Regions from separate parts of the Halobacillus sp. B23F22_1 genome, predicted to be linked through region 1. Evidence: a T-box and tRNA genes for the amino acid it is inferred to sense, from the RefSeq annotation. Region 1 holds a T-box; the other holds one or more tRNA genes.
The links. A T-box is a leader RNA that pairs with one kind of tRNA and senses whether it is charged. The one in region 1 lies ahead of ACGTNH_RS08495 (valine--tRNA ligase), so its partner is inferred to be a tRNA-Val.
Positions count from the first base shown of each region.

Region 2: it has a tRNA-Val gene. The T-box ahead of ACGTNH_RS08495 (valine--tRNA ligase) is inferred to sense a tRNA for this amino acid. The anticodon was not compared.

Region 1 covers NZ_JBIEKE010000002.1:146,758-157,057, forward strand. Annotated here, with positions in the region: gene hemA (glutamyl-tRNA reductase) at 224-1,597, shown strand; gene ACGTNH_RS08460 (cytochrome c biogenesis protein) at 1,612-2,430, shown strand; gene hemC (hydroxymethylbilane synthase) at 2,450-3,379, shown strand; gene ACGTNH_RS08470 (uroporphyrinogen-III synthase) at 3,379-4,137, shown strand; gene hemB (porphobilinogen synthase) at 4,142-5,119, shown strand; gene hemL (glutamate-1-semialdehyde 2,1-aminomutase) at 5,142-6,425, shown strand; gene ACGTNH_RS08485 (LysM peptidoglycan-binding domain-containing protein) at 6,815-7,735, shown strand; gene ACGTNH_RS08490 (YszA family small membrane protein) at 7,732-7,920, opposite strand; T-box leader at 8,007-8,231, shown strand; gene ACGTNH_RS08495 (valine--tRNA ligase) at 8,281-10,300, shown strand, end outside.
Region 2 covers NZ_JBIEKE010000002.1:1,190,981-1,201,280, reverse strand. Annotated here, with positions in the region: gene ACGTNH_RS13900 (GNAT family N-acetyltransferase) at 1-411, opposite strand, end outside; gene ACGTNH_RS13895 (YjcG family protein) at 418-930, opposite strand; gene ACGTNH_RS13890 (alpha/beta hydrolase) at 946-1,677, opposite strand; tRNA gene ACGTNH_RS13885 (tRNA-Val) at 1,930-2,002, shown strand; gene ACGTNH_RS13880 (IclR family transcriptional regulator) at 2,277-3,020, shown strand; gene aroD (type I 3-dehydroquinate dehydratase) at 3,036-3,776, shown strand; gene ACGTNH_RS13870 (CaiB/BaiF CoA transferase family protein) at 3,894-5,102, shown strand; gene ACGTNH_RS13865 (hydroxymethylglutaryl-CoA lyase) at 5,102-6,061, shown strand; gene ACGTNH_RS13860 (TRAP transporter substrate-binding protein) at 6,224-7,258, shown strand; gene ACGTNH_RS13855 (TRAP transporter small permease) at 7,301-7,867, shown strand; gene ACGTNH_RS13850 (TRAP transporter large permease) at 7,864-9,135, shown strand; gene ACGTNH_RS13845 (LacI family DNA-binding transcriptional regulator) at 9,256-10,272, shown strand.

The DNA of each region.
Region 1 (10,300 bases):
GATTATCTTGCGCAATTCGGCATGATTTGATATATTACAGACGGGTTATAATTTATACTCGTTCTAATTTGAAAATAACTTAATAAACATTAATAATTATGATAAATATATCCTAACATAAGGATTTCAAAATCTGTTCATATTTTTCTCTTAGAATAGGGAATGCTCATGTTATAATAAGTGATATGTGATTAGATAGGAACGTTGAGATGGGGTGGATGGAATGCATATTTTAACAATAGGCCTAAATTTTAAGACAGCCCCTGTGGAAATTCGAGAAAAGCTTACATTTTCCGAAGAGCAGCTTCCAGAGGCGATGATGAACTTGAATCGTCAAAAAAGCGTACTCGAAAATGTAATTATATCTACCTGCAATCGTACGGAGATTTATGCAGTGGTGGATCAGCTTCATACTGGACGTTACTATATCAAACAGTTTTTAGCGGACTGGTTTGATATAGATAAAGAAGATTTCTCTCCATTTCTTACGATTTATGAAGCAGATGGAGCAATGGAACATTTATTCCGTGTAACGTCTGGGCTTGATTCCATGGTGCTAGGTGAGACACAAATTTTAGGTCAGGTTAAGCAAGTCTTTCAAAAGGCGCAGCAGCTTAATACGAGTGGAACTATTTTTAACCAGTTGTTCAAGCAGGCTGTTACGACTGCCAAGAAAGGCCACAAAGATACAGGAATCGGTGAAAATGCTGTATCCGTTAGTTATGCGGCCGTAGAATTAGCACGTAAAATATTTGGCGATCTTGTTCATAAGCATATTGTTATTATTGGTGCTGGCAAGATGGGCGAGCTTGCTGCAAAAAACTTACATGGTTCTGGAGTAAAAAAAGTTACAGTAATGAATAGAACGTTATCAAAAGCGCAAACGGTTGCTAAACAATTTAATGGACAAGCTACAACAATGGAAGATCTTAATCATGTATTAAAGGATGCAGATATAGTGATTAGTTCTACAGGTGCTTCCGGTTATGTTTTAACGAAAGAACAAATGGAGCCTGTTCATAAAAGCCGTAAAGGTAAACCGCTTTTCTTTGTTGATATTGCGGTACCGCGAGACCTTGATCCTGCAATGGAAAACTTGGACAGCGTGTTTTTATATGATATAGATGATCTACAAGGGATTGTTGATGCAAACCTGGCGGTTAGAAAACAAGCCGCGGAAGAGATTGGATTAATGATCGAGGCAGAAATTGTGGAGTTTAAAGAATGGCTTCAAACGATTGGGGTCGTCCCAGTGATTTCCGCTCTGCGTTCAAAAGCATTGAACATTCAATCAGAAACCATGGAGAGCATTGAACGAAAGATTCCAGATTTAACTGAGCGGGAAAAGAAAGTATTACGTAAGCACACGAAAAGCATTATTAATCAAATGCTTAAGGAACCAATCCTTCAAGCTAAAGAGTTAAGTGCCAAGCCTGAAGCAGAGGAATCTCTACGTCTGTTCACTCAAATCTTTGGTATTGAGGAAGAAGTAGAAAAGGAACTACATGAACAAGAGAAAAAAAACGAGAATATAGTAAAGTCAAATGATAAAGAAACTTTTTCCCTTCCCACACTTAGTAAGATTGTGAACTCTTAAGGGTGGAGACAGCCATGTTTGATTTTAAATGGGTTTATGAATTAGTCCTATTGCTATATGGTCTAAGTTTAATTGGATATTTTATTGATTTTATTCAAAATAACCGGAAGGCCAACCAAGCTGCCTTCTGGTTACTTAGTTTGGTCTGGGGGTTGCAATCCCTTTTTTTATTCGTTCAAGTTTTTGTGAATGAGAATTTTCCTATTATGAACATTTATGATGGACTTTTTTTCTACGCTTGGATTCTAGTAACGTTTTCGTTAATCATTAACCGTTTATTCAGAGTGGACTTCCTGGTGTTCTTTACTAATTTACTCGGTTTTTTTGTAATGTTAATCCATTTATCAACGAGAGCCCAAAGTGTAATGGACGATCAGGGGGTTGCACTTGTACATGAAATGTTAGTCGTGCATATTACACTCGCTCTTATCTCGTATGGATTTTTCACACTCTCATTTATTTTCTCACTGCTGTATTTATTGCAATATCGATTACTAAAACAAAAGAAGTGGAATGCCAAACTGTTTCGTTTAGGTGACTTGACGAGACTCGATCACTTCTCTTATATAGCTGTGATTTCTGGTATGCCGCTCCTTCTCATTGCCCTTATTTTAGGGGTGACGTGGGGATATGTCTCTGAAGATACGTTTTATTGGTATGATTCGAAAACATTAGGTTCTATACTAGTTCTTATCGTATATGGAATTTATCTATTTTTAAGAGTGGTAAGAGGCTATCAGGGAAGAGCAATTTCTATTTTTAATAGCGCAGCATTTCTATTTCTATTAATAAATTTCTTTTTATTTGGCTCATTATCAAACTTTCATTTTTAATCTCTGAGGAGGACTTTCAGTGCGTAAAATCGTTATAGGATCGCGTAAAAGTAATCTAGCTATTACTCAAACAGAATGGGTAATTGAACAATTAAAAAAAGTGGACCCATCTTATGATTTCGAAATTAAAAGAATTTCGACCAAAGGAGATCGCATCTTGGATGTGACACTTTCTAAAGTGGGCGGGAAAGGGCTTTTTATAAAAGAAATTGAACAGGCGATGTACGATAAAGAAATCGATATGGCTGTGCACAGTATGAAGGATATGCCTGCTGTGGTAGCTGAAGGATTAATGGTGGCCTCCGTGCCGGAACGTGAAGATCATCGTGACGCTTTTATTTCAAATGGAAACATTGGGTTGAAAGACTTAAAAGAAGGCGCAATTGTAGGTACAAGCAGTTTACGTAGAGGAGCGCAAATTAAAGCTTTCCGCCCTGACTTGGAAATCCAATGGATTCGTGGAAATATAGATACTCGTCTAAGAAAACTTAAAGAAGAAGATTTTGATGCGATTATACTAGCTGCTGCTGGATTAAAAAGAATGGGCTGGAGTGATGACCTTGTAACAGAATACTTAGAGCCGGACGTATGTGTTCCTGCTGTAGGTCAAGGGGCTTTAGCTATTCAATGTCGTGAGGAAGATACTGAGCTTGTAGAGTATTTAAAGAAGATTAATCATGACTATACCGACGTTACCGTAGCTGCAGAGCGTAAGTTTCTTCATGACTTAAATGGAGGTTGTCAAGTTCCGATCGGAGGCTATGCTTATTTAAAAGGTGATGAGATTACACTTACTGCACTAGTAGGTAAGCCGGATGGTTCAGCTATTCTGCAAGAAACGGTAAAAGGTAAGGACCCAATTGCTGTAGGAAAGCAAGCTGCTGACCTTCTTAAGGAGCAAGGGGCTGTTGAAATTGTCGAGAGAGCTAAAGAGGAGTACGATCAATAATGAACCCCTTAGAAGGCAAGAAGGTCTTAGTCACAAGACCTTCTTCTCAAGCGGGTGGATTGCTTAAGAGGTTAGAAAGAGCTGGTGCCAGCCCTCTCCATGTACCTCTTATTGAATTTCAATTACATGAATCTAAAGAAAATGAGCGTATTTTATCTAAACTTCACGACTTTAAATGGGTGTTTTTTACAAGCTCCAATGGCGTGAAGTTTTTTTTCGAATGGTTACAAAAAATGAAGGAGAATTTCCCGGCTGCTTGTCAAGTTGCTGTAGTGGGTGAAAAAACGAAGAAAGCGGCTGAGTGTTATCATTTACTAGTAGATTTTACTCCATCTGAATTTCAAGCAGAGAAGATGGCTGAAGAATTCTTTCACTCCTATGAGGAGCCTGGCTCCATCTTATACGTAAGGGGGAATCGTTCGCGGGATACGTTATTGAATGAATTTAAAAATCGCAGCATTCTTTTTCAATCGATGACGGTATATGATACTCTACTAATTAAAGAGTCAGCCATTATTGGTAAGCACTTAAATTCTTTAGATGCAGTTACGTTTACTAGTCCTTCGACCTTGCAAGCTTTCCTTCATTCTGTTGGAAAGAATAGAGAAACTGCTCTAACAATACCTTGTTTTTGTATAGGTTCTACAACAGCAGATGAAGCAGTAAAACTTGGGTTTAAGAAGGTATATTATCCTAATGTCTTCATTGCAGAAGAAATGGTTCAACAATTGGTGAATTACTTTTCGAAAGAAGGTTAACAGTATGAATGATTTACAATTTAAGAGACACAGACGCTTAAGAAGAACTGAATCCATGCGTTCTTTAGTGCGGGAGACGAAACTACAAAAAGAAGATTTAATTTATCCGATCTTTATTGTGGAAGGGGAAAACGTCAAAAATGCTGTAAAATCGATGCCTGGTGTACATCAAGTTTCCCTGGATTACTTATCAAATGAAATGACTGAATTAGAGCAGTTAGGCATTCGTTCCGTAATTGTGTTTGGTGTACCTAAGGAGAAAGACGAGGTAGGAAGTGAAGCTTATCACGATTCTGGTATTGTGCAAAAAGCCATTCGTCACATAAAAGAAGCTCATCCGTCGTTGACAGTGGTAGCTGATACCTGTCTATGTCAATACACTGATCATGGCCATTGTGGAATTGTGCGTGATGGAGATATTGCAAACGATGAGTCATTGGAGTTACTTACGAAGACAGCTGTTAGTCAAGCAGAAGCTGGAGCCGATATTATTGCTCCTTCAAATATGATGGATGGATTTGTAGCTGCTATTAGAAAGGGATTGGATAAAGCAGGTTATAGTCACATCCCGGTTATGTCATATGCAGTCAAATATGCTTCCGCCTTTTACGGACCCTTCCGTGATGCGGCACACAGTTCGCCTCAATTTGGTGATCGTCGAGCGTATCAGATGGATCCAGCTAACCGTTTGGAAGCTATTCGTGAAGCCGAGTCTGATGTCGAAGAAGGAGCCGATTTTCTGATTGTAAAACCTGCTTTGTCTTATTTGGACATTATGCGTGAAGTAAAAGACCGGTTTAACCTTCCACTTGTTGCTTACAATGTAAGCGGAGAATACTCTATGATTAAAGCTGCTGCTTCCAATGGATGGGTGAATGAAGAAGAAATCGTTATGGAAAAATTAACTTCTATGAAACGGGCAGGGGCGGACTTAATCATTACTTATTTTGCGAAGGATGCAGCCAATTATCTAGATCAGTAACGGAAGGGAATGATAGTTAGTTATGAGAAATTTTAATCGTTCTATTGAAGCATACAAAGAAGCCGTAGATTTAATGCCGGGAGGAGTAAATTCACCTGTGCGTGCGTTTAACTCTGTAGACATGGACCCTATTTTTATGGAAAAAGCCAAAGGTTCAAAAATTACTGATATTGATGGAAATGAATATATTGACTATGTGTTGAGCTGGGGCCCTCTAATTCTTGGTCATGCGGATGACCGTGTAGTCGAGTCTTTGAAAAAAGCAGCAGAGCTGGGGACGAGCTTTGGAGCACCGACAACTTTGGAAAATGATTTAGCTAACCTTGTCATTGACCGTGTACCTTCTATAGAAATGCTTCGTATGGTGAATTCAGGAACAGAAGCCACGATGAGCGCTCTTCGTGTTGCCAGAGGGTATACAGGAAGGAATAAAATTCTTAAATTTGAAGGGAACTATCATGGTCATGGTGATTCCCTACTCATAAAAGCAGGATCTGGAGTAGCTACATTAGGTCTTCCTGATTCGCCTGGTGTACCTCAGTCTATTGCTGAAAATACGATTACCGTCCCATATAACGATTTAGAAAGCGTGAATTATGTTTTTGAAGAATTTGGGGATGATTTAGCTGCTGTCATCATCGAACCTGTTTCAGGAAATATGGGAGTGGTCCCTCCTAACCAGGAATTTCTTACAGAACTGCGTAAGTTAACGAAGGATAATGGTACGGTGTTGATTTTTGATGAAGTGATGACCGGCTTTAGAGTGGGATATTATTGTGCCCAAGGCCACTTTGACGTTACGCCGGATATGACGTGCTTAGGAAAAGTAATTGGGGGGGGCCTGCCAGTTGGAGCTTATGGAGGTAAGCGTGAGATTATGGAGCGAGTGGCTCCTGTAGGTGATATTTATCAAGCTGGAACCCTTTCTGGAAACCCATTAGCAATGACTGCAGGTTATGAAACGCTTAAAGCTATGGACGAATCTGCTTATAAAAAGATTAATGAAAATGTGGATCGTCTTGTAGAAGGCTTTAAAGTCGCAGCTGAGAAATATGATATTCCCTTAACCATTAATCGAGCAGGTTCAATGGTTGGCGTTTTCTTCACGGATGGCCCCGTAGAAAATTTTGAAACTGCTAACCAATCGGATTTGCATCGGTTTGCTAAATATTATAGAGGGATGATTGAGCAAGGGATCTTTTTACCGCCATCTCAATTTGAAGGTTTATTTTTATCTGTTGCTCATACAAAAGATGATATCGAACGAACTATTGAAGCGGTTGAAGCGGTATTTAAAACCTTATAATGATAATAAAGACATAGTCCATGACTATGTCTTCAGCTTGTGGAGACCCCCCCCTGTTTTCTGCAAGCTTTTTTACTTGCCCGTCAGGAGCGATAAGCCTCCCCTTTCAGCGGACGAGCGCCCAAGTTTCCACTGAAATCCACGCTCGGTGATCAGATAAAGACCCTAACATCTAGTTCACCTTGCTAGACGTAGGGCAATCCGGCAGGCAGCCGTCATCAGCGATTGCTCCTTCACTTTCTCTTTTTCACATAAACGGCTAAGAACCCTTTCTTTAGTTCATTACTATGACTTTTTCTATGAAATTCTCTTCTTACGTATATCATCAAAGTTGATGCATAAAGTGGTAATAGATGACTTTGTTGATTAACTAGGGAGGGGACATTGTAATGCAAAAAAATCAGGAGTTTTCTTTTTATTTAGATGAATCACTTTGGTTTAAGGAAGGACAGGGCGTCAGTGAATTAATTGGCATTTCGCTTGAACCCAATGTATCGATTGCTGATTTAGGTGATGAGGTCAGGCTTCATGGTTCGGTAGAGTTATTTGGAGAATACATGGCTGATGAAAAGGTGGAGCCTTATAGGCATGCAGATACGCCTCCGGTGGGGAGAGTGCTAGATGTGGATAATGGAGAAGAAGAAGGGATTTCTGAATTCACCCATTCATTTCCTGTCGAAATTACCGTCTCAAAAGATCGCGTCACGAATTTAGAGGAAGTGGTAATAGATATCGAAAGCTTTGATTACGAACTGCCTGAGCCCAATAATTTAACGCTTCATGCTCAGTTGAGTATGAACGGCATCCTTCAAGCACGAAGTACAGATTCTTTCGAAGCAGACCATAATGTTATTACCATAGGGCCGGTACAATACAAAAATGAAGAACAGGAAGCTCCTGCAGGAGAAGAATTTAGAGAGGAATCGGATGAAGAGCAAGAAGAAAGCGGTCGAAAAGAACACACTCAATCATTCTCAGATTTTTTCAAACCTCAAATGGCAGAAGAATTAGAAGAAAACGAAGAATATATTGATCAAGAAGAAGGTGCTGAATCTTACGAAGAGGTGGAGTCAGCAGAATTTGAGCAAGATGCACCCTCCCCATCCGTTAATGGATTTAAGCAAATTTTTCAGCACCTATTTCCAAACAGAGATGAAACGTACTCACAAATGAAAATGTATATTGTGCAGGAAGACGAAACGATTGAGATGATTGCTGAACGGTATGAAGTCCCCGTTAAGCAATTAGAAAAGGTGAATCAAGTTGAAGAAGAAGTAGAGCCAGGTCAAATTGTTTATATTCCGAATTAAATCCATTTAAAACGGAAAGCTAAGTGCAGACCTATGCATAATCCAAGTAAAAAAACATCTATTGTAGTGGGGAATATTAAAGTACGGATAAGCTGATATACACATATAGGCATAGTTGCTTTTTCAATCACATATAACCAGTGGCGGCACCATGGGGGGAGACGATAACGATACATGCGGCTCATTATTTTCCCTCCTTTCAATTTATTTTTAGAAATAGTTGACTTCATACATATATTCTATATACAATATGAATATTAATGACTATATGTGAAATGCCTTGATTGGGAAGAGTACATTAATCAAACCTTCAGAGAGGAAGACAGCTGGTGAGAGTCTTCTAGGAATTGGATTTATGGAATGTCGCCCAGGATGCAGCTTCTTTGAAAAAATAGTAGAGGAAGCCGGTTAGAAGCCGTTATCTGTTATGAGTGTGCAAATAATTTTTTGCAAATAAAGGTGGTACCACGGAAAAGTAATCCTTTTCGTCCTTTTTAGGATGAAAAGGATTTTTTTATATTTACAGAAATGAAGGAGGATAATAAATGGAACATAAAGAATTATCAATGCCGACAAAATATGATCCTTCAGCCGTCGAGCAAAATCGTTATCAATATTGGGTAGATGGAAAGTTTTTTGAAGCAACTGGAGATAAGGGAAAAGAACCTTATACGGTAGTGATTCCTCCTCCAAATGTAACAGGCAAATTACACTTAGGTCATGCATGGGATACAACGCTGCAGGATATTTTAACTCGTGTAAAGCGTATGCAAGGTTATGACGTTCTTTGGCTGCCGGGAATGGATCATGCAGGAATTGCTACTCAGGCTAAAGTAGAGGCTAAATTAAAGGAGCAAGGAACATCGCGTTATGATTTAGGCCGTGAAGCGTTTTTAGAGAAATCTTGGGAATGGAAGAAAGAGTATGCTCAGTTTATCCGCACCCAATGGGAAAAACTTGGTTTAGGATTAGACTATTCGCGTGAAAGGTTTACGTTGGATAAAGGATTATCTGAAGCAGTAAAAGAGGTTTTCGTAAAATTATATGAGCGCGATCTTATTTACCGTGGAGAATACATTATCAACTGGGATCCTTCTACCAAAACAGCACTTTCTGATATCGAGGTTGAATACAAAGATGTGCAAGGTGCTTTTTATCATATGCGTTACCCTCTTAAGAATGAGGACGGTGCTATCGAAGTTGCAACTACTCGTCCAGAGACCATGCTTGGGGATACAGCTGTAGCTGTCCACCCTAAAGATGAAAGGTATAAGCATTTGATTGGCAAAAAAGCCATATTGCCTATTATTGGTCGTGAAATTGAAATCGTGGCCGACGATTATGTCGACATGGATTTTGGTTCTGGTGCAGTGAAAATCACACCCGCTCATGATCCAAATGACTTTGAAATCGGAAACCGTCATGACTTGGAACGTGTGCTCGTAATGAATGAAGATGGAACGATGAACGAAAATGCAGGTAAATATAAAGGAATGGATCGCTTCGAGTGCAGGACTCAAATTGTAGAAGATCTACAGGAAAGCAATGTTCTATTTGAGATTGAAGAACATGTTCATTCTGTCGGACACTCCGAGCGCAGTGGGGCAGTAGTAGAGCCCTATTTATCCACTCAATGGTTTGTAAATATGGAACCTCTAGCAAAGCAGGCTGTTGACTTACAATCTTCAGATGATAAGGTTAACTTCGTACCTGATCGATTTGAGAAAACATATTTAAACTGGATGGGAAATATTCGTGACTGGTGTATCTCTCGTCAGCTTTGGTGGGGCCACCGTATTCCTGCCTGGTATCATAAAGAAACAGGTGAGATTTATGTAGGTAAAGAAGCCCCTGCAGATGAAGAGAATTGGGAACAGGATGAAGACGTACTTGATACATGGTTCTCTTCAGCATTATGGCCATTCTCAACAATGGGCTGGCCGGACGAAGCTAATGAAGATTTTCAAAGATACTTTCCTACTAATGTCCTTGTAACTGGTTATGATATCATTTTCTTCTGGGTAAGCCGAATGATTTTTCAATCTATTGAATTCACTAATCGTCGTCCTTTTGAAGATGTCTTAATTCACGGGCTAGTAAGAGATGCAGAAGGAAGAAAAATGAGTAAATCTCTAGGTAACGGTGTGGACCCAATGGATGTAATCGAGAAGTATGGTGCAGACTCTCTTCGTTATTTCTTATCAACGGGGTCTTCTCCGGGGCAGGATTTGCGTTTTCAATGGGAGAAAGTTGAATCTACTTGGAACTTTGCAAATAAGATTTGGAACGCTTCACGCTTTGCCCTTATGAACATGGGAGATATTAAGTATGAAGACATTGATTTAACTGGTGAAAAGTCAGTTGCTGATGAGTGGATATTAACTCGTTTGAATCAAACCGTAGAGCAAGTAACGAAAAACATCGATCGCTATGAATTTGGAGAAGCTGGCCGCCATTTATATAACTTTATTTGGGATGAGTTTTGTGACTGGTATATCGAAATGGCGAAACTTCCACTATACGGGGAAGACAAACAGAGAATCCATACAACTCGCTCAATCTTGG
Region 2 (10,300 bases), 1.0 Mb from region 1:
TGTTACATGAGGAATACCCGCGTCCATGAACTCTTCGGAGACAGTTTCATAGCCTAAGCTTTTATAAAAACCTTCCGCATGCGTTTGAGCATTTAGTTTCGATTTCTGATAGCCGCCGTCACGTGTGACCATCTCCATGTACTGAATGACTTGTTTGCCGAGCGACTGACCACGGTGTGATTTGGCTACACATATGCGCTCAAACTTTCCGTAATCTCCTACAAAGCGCAGACGAGCGGCGATTAAAGGTTTTCCGTCAATATAACCCACAATGTGGGTCGCAGTCTCATCATATTCGTCGTGCTCATCTTCTACAGCTACATTTTGCTCTTTTATAAAAACTTCCTCACGTACAGTAAAAGCATCTCGTTTTTCCAGTTCATTCGTCACGGTGCGTAAATTTACAGCCATATCAGCCTATTCTCCAAAGCGGAACGTTTCATAAACGCTCCATGCTCCGTTCTCAAGCTGATAAAGCAGTTGGAAACGATCAATTTTATCTTCAATATTGAACTTCAACATGCTTAACGTACCGTATACATCAGAATACTCTTCATCAGAAAGCTTTTGAGCAATTGTAATATGAGGCACAAAGGAGTACTGCTTATTATCTGGTAAATGATCAGTATGCAGTCGTTCATTAATTGAAGAGATCTCCTCAGACGGCTCCACTTTTAAATAGATGGTGTTAGTGACTGGTGTAAAAGAACTAACCTTTTGAATATGAATATTAAAAGGCGTCGTTTCTTTAGCAACTCTCTTTAACTCAGGAATAATTTTGCTCTCAATTTTATCTTCATCGGCTTCGAACGGCTCTTTCAAGGTGATGTGTGGTGGAATCAAGGCGTAGTGTGGGTCGTAACGCTTCCGATAAGAATTCGCTTCGTCCTGAATTTTTTTTGATGGAAATGCTGCAATTCCGTATTTCATTTGCTGAAACCCTCCTTAATCTTCTTTCGCAAACATCGTTTTCAACGCATTAGGAAAATCCTTTTGCCAGGATCCCCACGTGTGGTCCCCCTCCAATTCGTAGAACACATAGGAAAGGGGCTGCTTATCTAAGTATTGACGTAACTCAAGATTAGGCTTTAGAAAGTTCTTTCGAGCCGCATCTGTCGTCTTCACATCAGTCTCTTGATTTCCAATCGTATGGTAAATGGTTAAATTTGATAAATCATTAATTGATTGAATGTACTCAAGGACGTGTTCATCAATATAAGGACTCTGCATGATGACATTGCCAAAAATATTAGGAAATCTAGCCGCTGTCATTAATGCCAGCGTTCCAGCAAGTGAATCGCCAACGAGCGTGCGGCCTTTTCCTATACTAAAGCCTGGAAGTTCCTCATCTAATAAAGGAACAACTTCACGAACAAGGAAATTTACATAATCCCCTTGTTTCTTTCCATCAGGGTGATATTTATCCTGACGATCATATTTATCATTATAATGAATACCAATGAAGATGGTATTTTCAATTTCGCGATCCGAATGAAGCTTATCACTCAGCGTCGCTGCACGCCCCATTTGGAAGTAATCATCACCATCTTGCATAATACAGAAATGATATTTATAAAGAGGTGAGTAATTCTCAGGCGTATACACCTTAATTGTCATATCCTCATTTAAATACTGACTAGAAATTGTAAAATTTTGAAACTTACCTTTACGTCCCACAAAGCTCCTCCTAACAACAACGATTACTACAAAAATTCCCGTATCACAGGCTTCATAAACGTACCACCTTTATTTTATCATATTATTCAGGAAAAAGTGGAAGAGATACGCGTTCCCTTATTATTCCGTTTTATTCGACAAAATACGCTAAAAAATAAAAAATGTAATAGGAATCGTTGACAATATTTAAATCTCATTGTATATTATTATTTGTTCGTAACAAAATTTACGAACGTTTTACGTTACATATATGATTCCGTAGCTCAGCTGGGAGAGCGCCACCTTGACAGGGTGGAGGTCGTTGGTTCGAGCCCAATCGGAATCATCCATACAAAGTGCCGGAATGGCGCGGTTTCCTAGCAGAGGGGAGGCCGCGTCATTTCTTTTATTTTTAAGGAAAGATGACCGATTGTGGACCAAAAGGAAAAACTAGTTTTTCCCTTTTGTTATTTCTTTTCCCCCTTTTGTATTAATAGAAATTTTCAAAAAATTGACCATTCAAGGGTTGAATAATGAAAAAATTATGTTTAAAATGAATTTAGTTCCGTTAAATAAAACTAAATTCCGATAGATGGAACAAAAGAAGGTTGAGTAAACATATGACGAATGCCAAAAGTGAACAAGGTCTGCGAACGGTTCAAAGAGCGCTTGATATTCTCAATTGTTTTAATGAAGACCAATCTGAGCTTAGTCTAACCGAGATTGCATCAGAAATAGAATTGGCTAAATCGACCACGAGTAGACTACTAAGCACATTAGAACAAAACAGCATCATAGAAAAAGATCAGCAAACGCTGAAATATAAGCTTGGAATGAAAGTTTATTATTTAGGATACTTAGCAGGGAAATCAATAGAAACCAGATTAATTGCTAAACCGATTATGGATGAGGTTAGAGATCACACAAAGGAAACTGTAAATCTTTATAATATCGATGATATCTACCGGGTATGTCTGGAACAGGCGGAGGGGCTCAGGTCTGTGCGTCACTCTGTTAAAATCGGGCAAAAGCTTCCGTTATGGGCTGGAGCGGGAGGGAAAGCTTTATTAGCTTTTCAAGAACAGAATTTTATCAATGAGCTGCTTACTATTGTCGATAAACCTGAGCTTGAAGAAGAATTAAGAACAATCAGGGTTGAAAAGGTATGTTGCAGTATTGATGAGCGAGGTGAGGGGACGTCTGCTGTTGCTGCTCCTATATTCAATATAAATGGAAAGGTAAAGGCGTGTCTCTCCATTTCAGGTCCTGCCATGAGATTCTCTCAAGATAAGATTGTAGATTATCAGCAGTTGGTTAAAGAGTCGGCCTCAGTGATCTCAGCGAAATTAGGTTACAGGAATTGAAAGGGGGAGAAGACGATGAAGAAAGTGGAACCAAACGTCTGTACACCATTAGTAGGGGAAACCGTAGAAGAAATTATCAATGAAGTACGTATGATTGTTCCTCAAGAGCCTGATATCATAGAATGGCGTGCTGATTATTTTAAAGAAATACAGAATATCGGCCAAGTAGAAACGGTCCTTGAAAAGACAGCTGATCTCTTAGCTGATATCCCTCTGTTGTTTACGATTCGCAGTGAGAAAGAGGGAGGGCAGCCGCTTTCTTTACGTGAGGATGAGAAAATAGAGATTTTAAAGGAAGTCAGCCGAACTCCCTTTGTAGAATTCATTGATTATGAGGTAGCTAATTCTGAGCAATATATTCAGCAGTTAAGATCAGCAACACAACAGAACGGGACAAAGTTGATTTTGTCGTATCACAATTTTAATCACACTCCCGAAGATTCTGTTTTACTTAAAGCCCTTCATCAGGCTGAATTTTATAAGGCGGATTACGCTAAGCTCGCTGTAATGCCTCAAAGCAACAGTGATGTTCTGCAATTGCTCATGGTCACAGAGAAAGCCAGAAGTTCGATGGGTACCCCTTTAATTACTATTTCTATGGGTGGTTTAGGGATCATTACGAGAATGTTCGGCTGGGTTTTTGGGTCGAGTATCACTTTTGCAGTAGGAGAAAAAAGCTCGGCTCCCGGACAAATCCCTTTAAAAGAATTAAAAGACGTCATCGAGCTTACGAAGAAATATAAAGGCGCTCCATAGAGCTGCTTTGTAGGAGACACCGCTGCTAGTCATGCTGGCGGTGGTGCAAAGCTTACAGGTAAGAAGGGATTATTTTTTTATCTCAAATTAGATCGATCTAATAAAAGGAGAATAACTATGACTACACCTAAATTTGGTCCATTAACTGGAGTGAAAATCTTAGATATATCGACAATGATCGCTGCCCCATTTGGAGCTACACTCTTAGCTGACTTTGGAGCTGATGTAACCAAAATCGAGTTACCCGGTAAAGGGGATACGTTAAGAACAGTAGGTCCGTGGAAAGGAGAAGAAGGCTTAAGATGGCCAGGGCTGGCACGTAACAAGAAATCGATCACCCTGGATATCCGCACAGAGGAAGGAAAAAAGCTCTTTAAAAAGTTAATCGCCCAGCACGATGTATTAGTCGAAAACTTCCGCCCTGGAACAATGGAGAAATGGGGACTGAGCTATGAAGAATTAAAAAAGGTGAATCCTGATTTGATCATGTCGAGAGTTTCTGGCTATGGACAGACCGGACCTTACAGAGAAAAAGCAGGTTTTGGAACGCCTGGGACAGCATTCAGCGGACACACATCCATTCAGGGTTACCCGGACCGTCCGCCTGTCAGCCCGTCGTATTCTTTATTAGATTATATAACCGGCGTCTATGTTGCATTAGCTACAGTAAGCGCTTTATATAATCGTGATGTTAATGAAGAAGGAGAAGGGCAGATCGTAGAGATGGGGCTTTATGAATCGATTTTCCGTATGCTTGAGTTCTTAGTAGCGGAATATGACCAGAACGGAAAAGTACGGGATCGCAGTCCTGGACTGTCAGGACATTCAAGCCCCGCAGGTACGTACGCAACAAAAGACGGTAAGTTTGTCGTTCTCGTCACAAGTACCGATTCAACTTTCAACCGATTGGCTGAGGCGATGGATCGAATGGATATGTTAGAAGATGAGCGGTATTATTCCAATTCTGAACGGTTGAAGCATGATGATGAAGTCCAGGAGATTGTATCCAACTGGATTAGAAAGCATACCCAGAAAGAATTATCAGAACTTCTGGACTCTTACGGGGTGCCGGTAAGCCCGATTTACACCATAGAAGATATCTTCGAGGACCCTCACTATAAAGCTCGTGAAAATATCGTTGAAGTGGAGCATCCTCGTTTAGGGAAAGTAAAGGTGCCAGGCGTGGTTCCTAAATTCTCAAAAACCCCAGGCACTATTCGCCACCGTGCTCCTGATCTTGGAGAGCACAATGAGGAAATCTATAGTGAAACCTTAGGGCTGTCTAAAGAAGAGGTCACTCAATTACAAGAAAAGGGGATTATCTAATGAATGCACAGAATCTAGTATTACCTTCTAAAGCAGTTATGTGTGAAGTAGCACCGCGTGATGGCTTCCAGGCTGAAAGAGAATGGATTCCAACAGACGCTAAAGTGAACATCATTCGGGAGCTAGCGAAAACAGGGATTCAATCAATGGAAGTTACGTCTTTTGTCCATCCCCAGGCAATTCCCCAGTTAAGGGACGCAGAGAAAGTCGTACGTCAGGTCCAGGACTTAGAGGATTTAAAATTTCGTGCGCTCGTTCCTAATGAAAAAGGGGCTCAAAGAGCAATTGATTCAGGAATTAAAAAATTAAAACTGATGCTTTCAGCTACGGATTCCCATAGCATGTCCAATGCCAATGCCAAAGTCGCAGATGCTCAAAATAAGCTGGAACCGATTATTGAGACCGCCCATAAACAGGATGTAAAGGTGGGAGGCTCCTTATCTGTCGCTTTCGGTTGTCCTTATGAAGGAAAAGTACACGTTGAACAACTGATTCCGATCATAAAAAGGTATGAAACTATGGGCATTACTGAGATATCACTTGCTGATACGACAGGCATGGCTAACCCTAAACAAGTGTACGAATCGTTAGGAGTACTAAAGCAGGAATTCCCCACGATTACTTTTTCGATGCACTTTCATAACACACGGGGGATGGCGCTTGCGAATACATTTAGTGCTCTGCAGCAAGGAGTTATCCATTTTGATAGTTCCATCGCTGGGCTGGGAGGCTGTCCTTATGCTCCAGGTGCCTCAGGGAATATAGCTTCAGAAGATCTTGTTCATTTTTTACATGAAATGGGGATTGAGACAGGGATTGACCTGCAGGCTTTAATTCACACCGCCGACTATACAAAACAAGTGATAGGGCACGATGGGGGAAGCTATATGTTGCAAGCCGGCCCTTGTTCTCTGCTTTCTAATAAGCCTACAAGTCAAGAGAAAATTATAAAAAAATAAGGCGTTACTTTAATTTAAAAGAATTATTCAAAGAATTTTCTGAAAATACATTGATTAATAGAATTAGTCCATTTAAAATGAAGTAAATGTTCCAATCGATTAGATCGATCTAATTAAGTCGTGATCTTATTAGATCGATCTACTGAAAAAGGAGTGGATATCATGAAGAAAATAAAGCTCATTGGATTATTGGCAGTCTTTGCAATTCTGGGGGCCGGATATTATATCAATATGTTAGAAGCCGCTGGTAAAGAAAAGAAAACGATGAGACTGGCTGTAGTAACCCCAGAAGATCGATCTTTAACTAAAGGACTCTATAAATTTCAGGAAATCGTTGAAGAGAAGACAAATGGAGAAATCAATGTAGAAGTCTATCCTAACGGTGTACTAGGCGGAGATAGAGAGGTGCTGGAAGGGTTACAACTTGATACCATTCAAGGTACAACCATGTCTACAGGTCCTATCGCTCAATTTGCTGAACGATATCAGATTTTCGATCTGCCTTTTTTATTTCCTGATAGAGAAAGCGCTTACGAAGTTCTTGATGGACCTGTGGGCGATCAGCTATTGAACGATTTAGAAGACCAAAATCTAAAAGGATTGGCTTACATGGAGAACGGGTTTAGGCAGCTTACGAATAACAAGAAAGAAATCAGCAATGTAGAGGATATTCAAGGGTTGGATATACGAACTCTTGAAAATGGACTTCATATGTCCATATGGAATCAACTAGGCGCAAATCCCACACCTATTAGTTATACAGAATTATATTTAGCGCTTGAACAAGGAACGGTAGACGGACAAGAGAATCCTGTTGGTAATGTGACGACGGCTAACTTTTATGAAGTTCAGGAGTACTTAACGAAAACGAATCACGTCTATAATGCAAGCGCCTTCATGGTCAGTAAGCCATTTTGGGATTCACTGACGGAGGGTCAAAAATCCGTTATGTCAGATGCTGCTATTGAATCTAGGGACTATCAGCGAAAGCTCAATAAAGAAGAAAGCGAAGAAGGCTATGACCTAATAGAAAAAAAAGGAATGAAGGTAACAGAACTATCTAAGAAAGAAAGGAAGGAAATGGTGGAGGCTGTTCAACCTGTTTACGAGAAATACAAATCCATTGTCGGAGAGGATTTATTAAACCAAGTTTTTGAGGATGCAAATGGATTTCCATTGGAAGAGTTAAAAAACTAGGGAGACATGGATTGTCTATTATGATTAAAAGGAGATGAACAGATGAAAGTCATCAAATGGTTAGACGAGCACTTTGAAGAATCACTACTCGTTTTCTTTTCAGTGATTATGGTTGCTGCGATATCCTTGCAGATTTTCATGAGATTATTTGGAGAATCATTAGGGTGGTCTGAAGAGCTAGGAAGATATTGTTTTATATGGCTGGTGTATATAGGGATTAGTTATGGAGTTAAAAAACAGAGACATATAAAGGTGGATGTGATGCTGTTATTGCTTAAAGAAAGAGGTAAAGTGATTCTATCAATGATTTCAAATGTCATTTTCTTAATTTTTGCTGTTTTCGTGGTCATTTATGGATTAGAGATTGCCTATAAAATTCTAGAGTGGGGCCAGATGTCTCCAGGTTTGCATCTCCCTATGGGGCTTGTTTACCTGGCAACACCAGTAGGTATGGGGATTACAGCTGTTCGAATTATTCAACAACTCATTAACCAGTATGCTTCTTTAAAAGGGAAAGAAGATCAGGATGAAGAAAAAGTGGCCAATTTTAATACCAGAACCCACGTGCTTGTCCATGAACAAGAAATGACAGGAGGAGGAAGATCATGACAGCTACACTGTTATTTGGTGGTTTAACGGCCTTGTTACTCGTAAGTGTCCCCATCGGGATTGCACTTGGGGTAGCTTCCCTGCTAGTACTTATTTATAGTAATGCGCTGCCTGTAGAATATATCACTCAAACGTTAATTTCGGCTGTGGATTCCTTCCCTATTATGGCTGTTCCTTTCTTCATCTTAGCTGCAGAAATTATGGGTAAGGGAGGGATCTCTAACCGGTTGTTTAACTTAGCTAATACACTGGTTGGCCACAGAACGGGTGGTTTTGCAATGGCAACCATTGTCACGTGTATGTTTTTTGCAGCCATTTCCGGATCGGGTCCAGCCACTGTGGCGGCGATAGGAGGAATTATGATCCCCTCAATGGTGAAAATGGGATATGACAAAAGATTTGCAACTGGTCTGGTCGTAGCTGCCGGCTCGATCGGGGTTCTTATTCCGCCGAGTATCCCAATGGTAATCTATGGAATCGTTGGAAGTGCATCCGTAGGCGAGTTGTTCATTGCGGGTATTTTACCTGGTAGTATAGTGGCTATTGGATTAATGGTCTATGCCTATTTCTATTCGAAGAAGATGGGCTATAAAGGCACAGGTGAAAAGTTTACGCCTCAGCGCTTTCTGAAATCCTTAGGAGAAGCTAAATGGGCACTGCTGATACCGATTATTATCATAGGGGGAATTTATGGAGGGATCTTTACTCCTACTGAAGCAGCTGCCGTTGCAGTAATCTATGCCTTGGTAGTAGGATTCTTCTTATATAAGGAACTTAAACTAAAAGACCTCCCCAAAATATTTGCTGACTCCGCTTTAACTACGGCTACCGTTTTGATCATTATTGGGGCAGCTACTGTATTTGGACGAATCCTGACCATTGAACAAATCCCTTCTCAAGTCGCCAACTTTCTGCTGTCCATTTCGGAGAATCCGATTGTCATTATTATGTTGATCAGTTTGCTTCTGCTGTTTGTCGGCTGTTTTATGGACACACTTGCAGCCATTATTATTCTAACTCCTATCCTGCTTCCTATTGTGGCAGACATTGGATATGATCCTGTTCACTTTGGTGTGATTATGGTGGCTAATCTTGCAATAGGATTTATCACGCCTCCGCTGGGAGTTAATTTATTTGTCGGTTCAGGGATCTCAGGATTATCTATTGAATCTCTGTCAAAGGCTGTTGTTCCATTCTTTATCGTTATGATTTTTACATTGATACTTATCATATTCATCCCGCAGTTTTCTCTCTTGTTTTTAGAGTAATAAAGGTGAATTTAAATACTGAATCCGTGTTGTCTCTTAAATTGACAGTTGAAATCAATGCCAATATACTTAGTAATAATTGAAGGATTTATACTAATTCGTTTGTTTGAGGTGAACAATTTGAGCAAAAAAAAGGCTCGCGTGACTTTAAGCCAGGTCGCAGAACACGCTGGAGTGTCTCGAGCGACCGCATCACTTATTGTACGTAACAGTCCAACTATTAAAGATTCGACTCGGGATAAAGTATTAGCCTCTATGGAGGAATTAGGATATGTTTACGATCGTGTAGCAGCTAACTTAAGAGGACAGAGTTCAACTACAGTGGGGTTGATTATTACAGATATTGCTAATCCATTTTTTGCAGAACTTCTAGTGGGTGTCCATAGTAGACTTGAAGAAGAAGGATATACTGTTATTCTTGGTACCACGTTCGATTCAGAAGATAAGCAAAAGAAACTTATCTCAACCATGATGGAACATCGGGTAGGCGGGCTTATTTTATGTCCGGTGTCTGATAGTTCGGCGATCAATATGGAGAAATTGAAAAACTGGAATTTATCTATCGTGACAGCTGTTAGAGAAATAGAAGGACTACCTTGTGACTATGTAGGAATCAATTATCTTGAAGGGGCTAAAATGGCTGCCCGGCACCTTATTGATAAAGGACATAAGCGTATTGCGTTTGTGGGAGGGAACTCCGAATCTTCAGCCTGGAAAAATCGGAAAAAAGGATTTGAGCAGGCACACGAGGAATCGGGGATAGATGTGATTGAGTCCCTGATCGTAGAGAGCTCCGCTGAAAGAGTAGGCGGTGTTGAGGCGGTCGAGCGAGTCATGGCAGAACCTGATCCACCTAGTGCGGTCTTCTGTTTCAATGACCTGGTTGCCTTTGGAGCGATAGAAGCTTTGCGCAATGCAGGGTATGAACCTGGAAAAGATATAGCAGTGGTCGGATTTGACAATGTGGAAGCATCAGCCACTTTATCGTATCCACCCCTGACTACGATTTCTTCCCACGCTAAAGAAATCGGAAGTAAAGCTGCAGATTTATTGCATCACCGTATCCAAAACAAAGGGGAAGAAGAAAACCAGCGCATTATCCTGCCGCCAGACCTTGTTATAAGATCCTCAACTTAATGAACATTAAAAGGCTGAGACAAAACTG